Regions from separate parts of the Kosakonia pseudosacchari genome, predicted to be linked through region 2. Evidence: predicted binding sites of a transcription regulator. Region 2 holds the regulator's gene; each other region holds the start of a gene.
The links. The regulator LexA, encoded in region 2, represses DNA repair genes until DNA is damaged. The targets are predictions, from matches to a motif close to TNCTGTATGTACATACAGNA.
Positions count from the first base shown of each region.

Region 1 (3,285 bases), 1.4 Mb from region 2:
GTACAGGTCCAGATCGTCAGTTACCGGGTAACCCAGTTTAGCAGTCAGCTGAACGCCCTGAGCTTTGAACGCGCCGTTAACGGTGTCGCCTTTGTACGGCATACGACCCAGCCAGTCATAGCCCAGTTCGAAACCTACGTACGGGTTAACCTGGTAGCCACCGAACGCACCAGCACCCAGTTGGCTTTCGTGGGTCGGGCCATCGTTCTGCCATACCGCACCTTTGTCATGATACTGGGACCAACCCAGTTTACCACCTGTATACCAGGTGTTATCTTTCGGAGCGGCCTGCGCTACGGTAGCGAAACCAGCCAGTGCCACTGCAATCGCGATAGCTGTCTTTTTCATTTTTGCGCCTCGTTATCATCCAAAAATCGCCATGGGAATCTCTTTAGAGAAGCCACGGTTAAATCCTTCACCGGGGGCATTGCTCACTGACAACTCTGCAGATATCTTTACCGATATCTTTGGCTTATGCCGAGCACCCCTGGCGATGTAAAGTCTACAACGTAGTTGGAAACTTACAAGTGTGAACTCCGTCAGGCATATGAAAAAAAAGACTTTGTATACACAATATTTAACACTTCTGATGAATCTTTCGCCACGGCTATTTCCGTACAAAGCGCGCTACACAGGCTTTCGCGCTGTATTTTGACGATAAATTTGAACACCTGTACTTACGCAAAAAACATCCTAGGAAAACTCCTAAATTTACTCAATGATACAAATTTGAGTGAATTTTTATCCCGGAAAGCTGTCTCGCAGCCAGAGGATCGTGGCGTATAGGTCGCATAACGAAGCCTATCGCATTGCCTTCTTCTGCCGCCATAGCTAATTGGCGATGTTCCTCAGCCGTCAGTTCTTCAGAATGCCAGCCAATAACAACGCTATAGTTACCGGTGCGCAATGCACGAATCATTGAGTCCAACGTTACGCTTGGAGAGAGTTGGTTCACCTGCATCACCTTGCTGAGGGGTAACCCGGCGGATTGTACCCATTCACGGCTGAGTTTTTGTTGAGGTGTCAACCACAGTTGCCAACGGGATTGTTGCCCGAGCTGCTGCAGCAAAGGCAGCAAAAGAAGCTGGGTCATCCAGGGCTGGTCTTCACGATAGACCATTTCGCTAATCAGCCCGGTAGTGATGCTGGAAGGCTCAACGTGGTTTAATTTGTTGAGTGTAGAAGCGAGTGTTGACGAACGATTAGCATAGCCTGAAGTGTACATAATCAATCCAGCCCTGTGGGTTACTGTATGTTTATACAGTAACCTTTACATGCTCAGAGATCAACCTCATTTTCGGAAACTATCTCGCATTTTTGTTTTGTCCCTGCCGTGTAATGAAAAATTTGCTTGCCGTCTTGCTCACAGTTGCCTATGTTCCTGCGTAGTGGTTTCAGTAATTTAAATCTGGCTTTTACTATGTGATTTATAAGGCAAAAATCATGGAAGACCTATCTTATCAACGGATATATCAGTCGCGCGAATACCTCATGCCTCTCGGCACAATTTGTCACCGCGCTCATTTTGGCGGTTACAGCTTGTCAGTGGATAAAACTGTTTTCGCAATGGTTGCAGAGGGGGAACTCTACCTTCGTGCTTGCGACGAGAGTGCGCAATATACGGTTACGCAAGATGCCCCTTTACTGGTATTCAACAAACGTGGGCGTCAGGTTTCGTTAAATTACTACTTCGTGAGCGAGAGTGTGTGGCGCGATCGTCCGTTACTTCTGCAACTTTCGGCTCTTTCACTTGATGCTGCGCGGCGTGATAAAGATCGGCGCAGTGCCAGAAAACGGTTGCGCGATCTGCCTAACCTTACTTTTCAACTTGAAGTTCAACTCCATGAAGCTGGTGTACTGGATGCACATACACTGCGAATGCTCGGAGCAAAAGCTTGTTGGCTTAGATTGAGAAAATCAAACAAGCATCTAAGCGCGAAAGTGCTTCTTGCACTAGAGGGCGCAATTGTTGGGCTTCACGAAGCGGCGTTACCGGCGCCGCGACGCCGGGAACTGATGGAGTGGTTTAACGGTGTAATCAAGAAAGGAGCGAGTCCTTACTGAGTAAGTTGGCTTTTCAGACGGCACACTTCAGGCAATAAAGCGATCAGCAAGCCAATCTGTTGCAGTACCAGTGGCTCTTTGCTATCCGGTCGCGGCTCCAGGTGTTTAATGCGTTGGGATAGATCGGCAAGGGTATCCTGAACACGTTTTTGGTCTGCTGGCAGGTGATGCAGGGCATCGTCAACATAGCAGACTGCATCATCAAGCAAACGTAGGATATCCGGCTGGGTGAGCTGCTCACGATGTGCGCCAAGTGCGGAAATATAACTGGTAAAGGTATGATTCAGACATAATAAACGGAACGCGGCATCGCGAAGTTCAGGTGAGGTTCCGGGTTCGGAAGACATATTTGAAACGACCGATGCCAGTTCAGCGTCACGGTTATAAGCATTACGTCTGGCGATGCGGTAAGCAAGCCGGTTATCGCGTCCCTGATGGTACTGTTCAAGAATGGCATCAAGGTAGCGGCAGTTAGCGTCAAAGGCTTGCTCAGTGACGCGGGGCAGGTGTCGAAAACGCCAGTCCGGCCAGATAAAACTCACCGCCGCCCAGGCGATAGCACAACCTATAAGCGTATCGATAATACGCGGAAGCGCGACTTCATATCCTTCGCCCAGTAAGTTAAAGCACAACAACACCAGTAAAGTGATAAACATCGTGGCATGCGCGTATTGCACTGTTCGAAATGCGAAAAACAGTACGCCGGTGATGACGATGAGTATCAGTTGCCCTTCATGTGAGGGAACGAAATAAAGTACCGGTAATCCGATCGCAACCCCAATCAGCGTACCAATAACGCGTAGCGTCAGGCGATGGCGAGTGGCGTTATAGTTCGGCTGGCAGACAAACAGACTGGTCAGTAAGATCCAATAACCATGCTGTAGCCCGGTTATTTGGATAAAAGCATAACCGAGGCATAACACCACCGACATACGCACTGCGTGGCGAAAGAGTGCGGATTCAGGCGTTAAATTATTACGTAACCGCTGCCGCATATCGTTGAACCCACTAAGGCTATCATCCGAAAGCTGATTTTCAGTGTCATTCGACAATGAGGGTTGTGGTTGCCCTGATTCAATAGTTGCTAACTGAGCGTCAATCGCCCTTAGGTTATCCAGAAGAAAACCAAGCGCTTTCATATGCTCCTGAGGCGTGATGCCATTAGCACGAAGGCGATCAAGCGCCGCGTCAAGATGGATAAATGCCCGTTCAAAGCGAGAA
Region 1 is NZ_CP063425.1:1,722,824-1,726,108, forward strand. Features, by position in the region: gene ompA (porin OmpA) at 1-348, opposite strand, end outside; gene sulA (SOS-induced cell division inhibitor SulA) at 716-1,225, opposite strand; gene IP581_RS07975 (TfoX/Sxy family DNA transformation protein) at 1,444-2,064, shown strand; gene yccS (YccS family putative transporter) at 2,058-3,285, opposite strand, start outside.
Region 1: the regulator LexA is predicted to act here: its motif matches at 1,247-1,266, upstream of sulA (SOS-induced cell division inhibitor SulA).

Region 2 (3,285 bases):
GCCCGGCAAGCTGTTGTAGCGCGGGGAGCGACGTTAACAACGCGATAATTTGCTGACCCGCCAGTGCATAGACAACGGCAAAGAACAGCGCTACCAGACCGGTCTGCCGGCAAGCAGCCCGCCAGATATGCATCAATTGGCTGCCATCTCTGGCACCGTAAGCCTGCCCGGAATGCGCTTCAACCGCATACGCGAAACCATCCAGCGCATAGGCGGTAAAGGTCAAAAACATCATCAGTACCGCGTTTGCCGCCACTGTCTCATCCCCGAGGCGGGCGCCAAACACCGTTATCGAACCAAAGCAGAGTTGCAGCAGCAGCGAACGCAACATGATATCGCGGTTCAGCGCCAGCAAACGCCGCACGCCGCCGCGCCAGGTATTTTTCAGCGTCAGCAATGAAATGCCGCGCATCACCAGTACGTGTCGCACCATCCATAAGCCAATGGCGAAAGTGGCATATTCCGCGATGACCGTGGCAAGTGCCGCGCCTTGCACATTCATATGCAGCCCCATGACCAACCACAGATCGAGCACGATATTGAGCAGATTCCCCACCACCAGCAATATCACCGGTGCGCGCGCATACTGTACGCCGAGCAGCCAACCGAGCAATACCAGATTGCCCAGCGAAGCGGGTGCACTCAACCAGCGAATATCAAGGAACCGCCGCGCCTGTTCCAGTACCGCCTCGCTACCGCCGGTGATATGCAGCGCCAGGTCGATAAGCGGCGTGCGCAGCAGCGCAATCAACACACCGGCCCCAAGCGCCAGCAGCAAAGGCTGGACTAACGCCCGCGCTAGCGCGGGCGCATTTTTCGCGCCGAATGCCTGAGCTGTCAGGCCGGTGGTGCTCATGCGCAAAAAGAGCAGCAGCATAAAGAGGAAACTGGTCGCCGTTGCGCCAATCGCCACACCGCCCAGGTAAACCGGGCTATCCAGATGCCCCACCACAGCCGTATCCACCAGACCCAGCAATGGGACGGTGATATTCGAGAAGATCATCGGCAGCGCAAGTCGCCAGAGCGCTTTATCGGACCCGGTTAGCAGTGGCATGGTATGCATGTAAAAGTGAGTGAGGGAAAAGAAGAGATCGCTGCGGAACCTGAATCAGCCCCGCAGCAAAACGAATGTGCGTTACAGCCACGCGCCATTACGAATGACACCGACCGCTAACCCTTCGATGGTGAAGTTTTGATCGCGCAGATCGACGACGATCGGAGAAAACTCGCTGTTTTCCGGCAACAGTTCGACGGTGTTACCCTGTTTTTTCAAACGCTTGACCGTTACTTCGTCTTCAATACGCGCAACAACAACCTGGCCGTTACGCACATCCTGCGTTTTGTGCACCGCCAGCAGATCGCCATCCATAATGCCAATGTCACGCATCGACATGCCGCTAACGCGCAACAGGAAATCTGCATGAGGTTTAAAGAGGCTCGGATCGACCTGGTAATGACCTTCGATATGCTGCTGCGCCAGCAGCGGCTCACCCGCAGCGACGCGACCAATCAGCGGTAAGCCAATATCGTCCTCTTCTTCTTCAAGCAGCAGGCGAAGGCCGCGTGATGCGCCCGAAACGATTTCGATAACCCCTTTGCGCGCCAGCGCTTTGAGGTGTTCTTCCGCCGCATTTGGGGAACGGAACCCCAATTGCTGTGCGATTTCCGCACGCGTTGGTGGCATACCGGTTTGAGTGATGCGATCGCGAATAAGATCGAACACCTCTTGCTGCCTGGCCGTTAATGCTTTCATCCCGCCCCCTGGGTGTATATACAGTTATGCTGTGAGTATATACAGCTAAAGGCGATTTTGGAACCAAATTTAAGCAAAAAACCAGGGCGTTATCGAATTCTGGAAGCGTTATCCAAAATGTGACCAGAGTAATGCGATCCAGGTAAAGAGCGCCAGCAGGATGGACATCAGCACCGCCGCCGACCCCATATCCTTCGCCCGCCCGGAAAGTTCATGGAATTCCGCACCAATACGGTCTACCACAGCTTCGATGGCGCTGTTCAGAATTTCGACAATCATCACCAGCGTCACAGAACCAATCAGCAGTACGCGCGTCATTGTGTCAATATCGAGCCAGCAAGCGATTATAATTGCCAGGATAACCGCAACGGATTCCTGACGAAATGCCGCTTCATTAATCCAGGCGGCGCGAACGCCTTTCCAGGAATATCCAGCGGCTTTAATGATCCGGGTGAAACCGGTGGTATTATTAGCCATTTAAAAGAACCTTTTTATTAAATTGGCGTCAATGTCTCAGCAAGCGCGCAGCGGTACAACAGAAATTATGTGCGCTTTCTGATATTCTTGCGGCGCAATGGCACTATTAACCAGAGGCTTTACATCCTTTATGTCCGGCTGGCCACGAATTTACTACAAATTACTGAATTTACCATTAAGCGTGCTGGTAAAAAGTAAATCGATTCCCGCAGAACCTGCACAGGAACTGGGTCTCGATACATCACGCCCCATCATGTATGTGCTGCCTTATAACTCAAAGGCAGATTTACTGACTTTACGCGCGCAGTGTCTGGCGCATGAGCTGCCCGATCCCCTGGAACCGCTGGAAATCGACGGCGCTTTGCTGCCGCGTTTCGTGTTTATCCACGGCGGCCCGCGTGTGTTCACGTATTACGCGCCGAAAGAAGAGTCGATCAAGCTGTTCCACGACTACCTGGATTTACATCGCAGCCATCCCGATTTGGATGTGCAAATGGTGCCGGTATCGGTGATGTTTGGTCGTTCGCCAGGGCGTGAAAAAGGCGAAATTAACCCGCCGCTGCGCATGCTGAATGGCATCCAGAAATTCTTTGCGGTTTCCTGGCTTGGCCGCGACAGCTTTGTGCGTTTTTCACCACCGGTTTCGCTGCGCCGGATGGCGACCGAGCACGGCACCGATAAAATTATCGCGCAGAAACTGGCGCGCGTGGCGCGTATGCACTTTGCCCGCCAGCGTCTGGCTGCGGTAGGCCCACGACTGCCGGCTCGCCAGGATTTGTTTAACAAATTACTCTCGTCCAAAGCGATTGCCCGCGCCGTTGAAGATGAAGCGCGCAGCAAAAAAATCTCCCATGATAAGGCGCAGCAAAACGCCATCGCGCTGATGGAAGAGATTGCCGCGAACTTCTCCTACGAGATGATTCGCCTGACCGACCGCATTCTGGGTTTTACCTGGAACCGTCTCTATCAGGGTATCAACGTGCATAATGCAGAGCGCGTACGCCAGCTGGCGCATGACGGCCACGAAATTGTCTATGTGCCCTGCCACCGTAGCC
Region 2 is NZ_CP063425.1:309,345-312,629, reverse strand. Features, by position in the region: gene dinF (MATE family efflux transporter DinF) at 1-1,054, opposite strand, end outside; gene lexA (transcriptional repressor LexA) at 1,136-1,753, opposite strand; gene IP581_RS01450 (diacylglycerol kinase) at 1,862-2,230, opposite strand; gene plsB (glycerol-3-phosphate 1-O-acyltransferase PlsB) at 2,361-3,285, shown strand, end outside.

Region 3 (3,285 bases), 1.2 Mb from region 2:
TCAACAACCGTGGGTGCGTAACCAGCGCCCGCGCCATCGCTAACTGTTGCTGGTTATCCTCTGACAACTCCGCGCCACGTACCTGGCGTAACTCATACAGTTCGGGGAACAAATCGTAAATATCCCGCCGCACTGCGCTGCCCGGCTCCCTGCCGGCGCGCATCGCGACATGCAGATTTTCCTCAATGGTAAGTTGCGAAAAAATCCGCCTGTCCTGCGGCACATAGCTGATGCCGATGGCGCTGCGGTGTTCGGCTTGCAGAGAGAGCAAGTCGCACGGCGGTGCGCCCGCGTCCTGCCAAATCATGCTGCCGCTTTCAATGGGTAAATAGCCAGTGATGCAATTCACCAGTGTCGTCTTGCCCATGCCTGGCAACCCAATAACTGATGTGCAGACCCCGGGGGATAAATCGAGGTCGACATTCCACAATGTATGCTGATTACCGTAATACTGGTTTACTGCCCGTAAGCTCAACATTGTCCGCTCCTTGTTCGGATCTGATGACTTTGATGATTCTGCAAAAGGCTTGCCAGAACATAAAAAAGGCTTTTTTTTCGGATGCCGCTGAGAAAAGTGGCTTTTAAAACGTGAGGAGGGAAGAAGCCAGGTAAAAATTCTGCACTTTGCCAGTGCTTGCAGTGTTGAGTTGTGGTGCAGCAATAGCAGGATCTGTGAGAACGATCTCATGCGGATCCTGCGTTTCGTTTGCCGATAATTATCAAAAAGAAATGATAAAAAATTTTTAGCGGCACTCGCCTGGGACAAAATGGGATTTGGCGGGAAGGCGAGGTATCCGGCCTGGCGGCAGTTATCCACTATTCCTGTGGATAACCTTGTGTATTAGAGTTAGAAAACATGCGGCAAGCGAGAAGGGACGCGGGTTTCGCCTGAATTGGTGTTAAACACGTCTTTTTGTAATTATTTTTAATAATCAAAAGGTTATATAAAAGCAATGCCTGTAAGAAAAGTGTCACTCGCTGCCACAAAACTTTCAAAGGCTCGCTTGACAAATGTTAAAAGAGGAAAAATTTTGGGGATAACCTGAAAGGGTTAGTGTTTTATCTTGTCCGCGCTGAAATTTGACGGGAGAAGCGGCGCCCTAACGGGGAGTAGAACAAATTGCCTGTTTCGCTACTGTTTTTTCATCCAGTGTTATTTATTGGCAAAAGTGAACAGGGTGAGTAAAATGTGTTACCTGCCCGCTCATTCCTTCATCAGGTAGCCGTTCATGAGTAAACCGTTCAAACTGAATTCCGCTTTTCGTCCCTCCGGCGATCAGCCTGAAGCTATCCGCCGCCTCAAGGAAGGTCTGGAAGACGGCCTGGCGCACCAGACGTTACTCGGAGTGACGGGGTCAGGGAAGACATTCACCGTCGCCAATGTGATTGCCGATCTGCAGCGCCCGACAATGGTGCTGGCACCGAATAAAACGCTGGCCGCGCAGCTGTACGGTGAAATGAAAGAGTTCTTCCCGGAGAACGCGGTCGAGTATTTCGTCTCTTACTACGACTACTACCAGCCGGAAGCGTATGTGCCAAGTTCTGACACCTTTATCGAAAAAGATGCCTCGGTGAACGAACATATTGAGCAGATGCGTCTGTCAGCGACGAAGGCGCTGCTGGAGCGTCGCGATGTGATTGTGGTGGCTTCTGTATCTGCCATCTATGGTCTGGGCGATCCGGATCTCTATCTGAAAATGATGCTGCACCTGACTAAGGGCATGATCATCGATCAACGCGCGATCCTGCGCCGCCTGGCGGAGCTGCAATATACCCGTAACGATCAGGCGTTCCAGCGCGGCACGTTCCGCGTGCGCGGCGAAGTTATCGATGTGTTCCCGGCGGAATCTGACGATCTGGCGCTGCGTATCGAATTATTCGATGAAGAGGTTGAGCGTCTGTCGCTGTTCGATCCGCTGACCGGCCATATTGAGTCGGGCATTCAGCGCTTCACAATCTACCCGAAAACGCACTATGTGACGCCGCGCGAGCGGATCGTGCAGGCGATGGAAGAGATCAAAGTTGAGCTGGCCGAACGCCGTAAGTCGCTGCTGGAAAATAATAAACTGCTGGAAGAGCAGCGGCTCAGCCAGCGTACGCAGTTCGACCTCGAGATGATGAACGAGCTGGGCTACTGCTCGGGGATTGAAAACTACTCGCGCTATCTTTCCGGGCGCGGGCCGGGCGAGCCGCCGCCGACGCTGTTCGACTACCTGCCCGCCGATGGTCTGCTGGTAATCGACGAATCACACGTGACTATTCCGCAGATCGGCGGGATGTATCGTGGTGACCGCGCGCGTAAAGAGACGCTGGTGGAGTATGGTTTCCGCCTGCCGTCGGCGCTGGATAACCGACCGTTAAAGTTTGAAGAGTTTGAAGCGCTGGCACCGCAGTCGATTTATGTTTCGGCGACACCGGGCAATTACGAGCTGGAGAAATCGGGCAGCGAAGTGATTGATCAGGTGGTGCGCCCGACCGGCCTGCTCGATCCGGTAATTGAAGTGCGCCCGGTGGCGACACAGGTGGACGATTTGCTCTCTGAAATTCGCCAGCGTGCCGCCATTAACGAACGTGTGCTGGTGACGACGCTGACCAAACGCATGGCGGAAGATCTCACGGAATATCTGGAAGAGCACGGCGAACGGGTACGTTATCTGCACTCGGATATCGACACGGTTGAACGTATGGAGATTATCCGCGATTTGCGCCTTGGCGAGTTCGATGTGCTGGTCGGCATCAACTTGCTGCGTGAGGGGCTGGATATGCCGGAAGTCTCGCTGGTGGCGATTCTGGATGCCGACAAAGAGGGCTTCCTGCGTTCTGAGCGCTCACTCATCCAGACGATTGGCCGCGCCGCGCGTAACATCAACGGTAAAGCGATTCTGTATGGTGACAAAATCACGCCGTCGATGGCGAAAGCGATTGGTGAAACCGAGCGTCGTCGTGAAAAACAGCAGCGCTATAACGAAGAGCACGGCATTACCCCGCAGGGTCTGAATAAGAAAGTGGTGGATATTCTGGCGCTTGGCGAAGGGCTGGCGAAGACGCGTGCGAAAGGGCGTGGTAAAACACGCACACCTGCGCAGGTGGAAGCGGCTGAACTGGCGTTAACGCCGAAAGCGCTGCAGCAGAAAATCCACGAGCTGGAAGGCCAGATGATGCAGCATGCGCAGAACCTGGAGTTCGAAGAGGCGGCGAAAGTACGCGACCAACTGCACCAGTTGCGCGAGCTGTTTATTGCCGCATCCTGAAATCAGCGTGGTGACGTGACAGCACAAAATAACA
Region 3 is NZ_CP063425.1:1,494,875-1,498,159, forward strand. Features, by position in the region: gene IP581_RS06965 (ABC transporter ATP-binding protein) at 1-478, opposite strand, end outside; gene uvrB (excinuclease ABC subunit UvrB) at 1,230-3,251, shown strand.
Region 3: the regulator LexA is predicted to act here: its motif matches at 1,134-1,153, upstream of uvrB (excinuclease ABC subunit UvrB).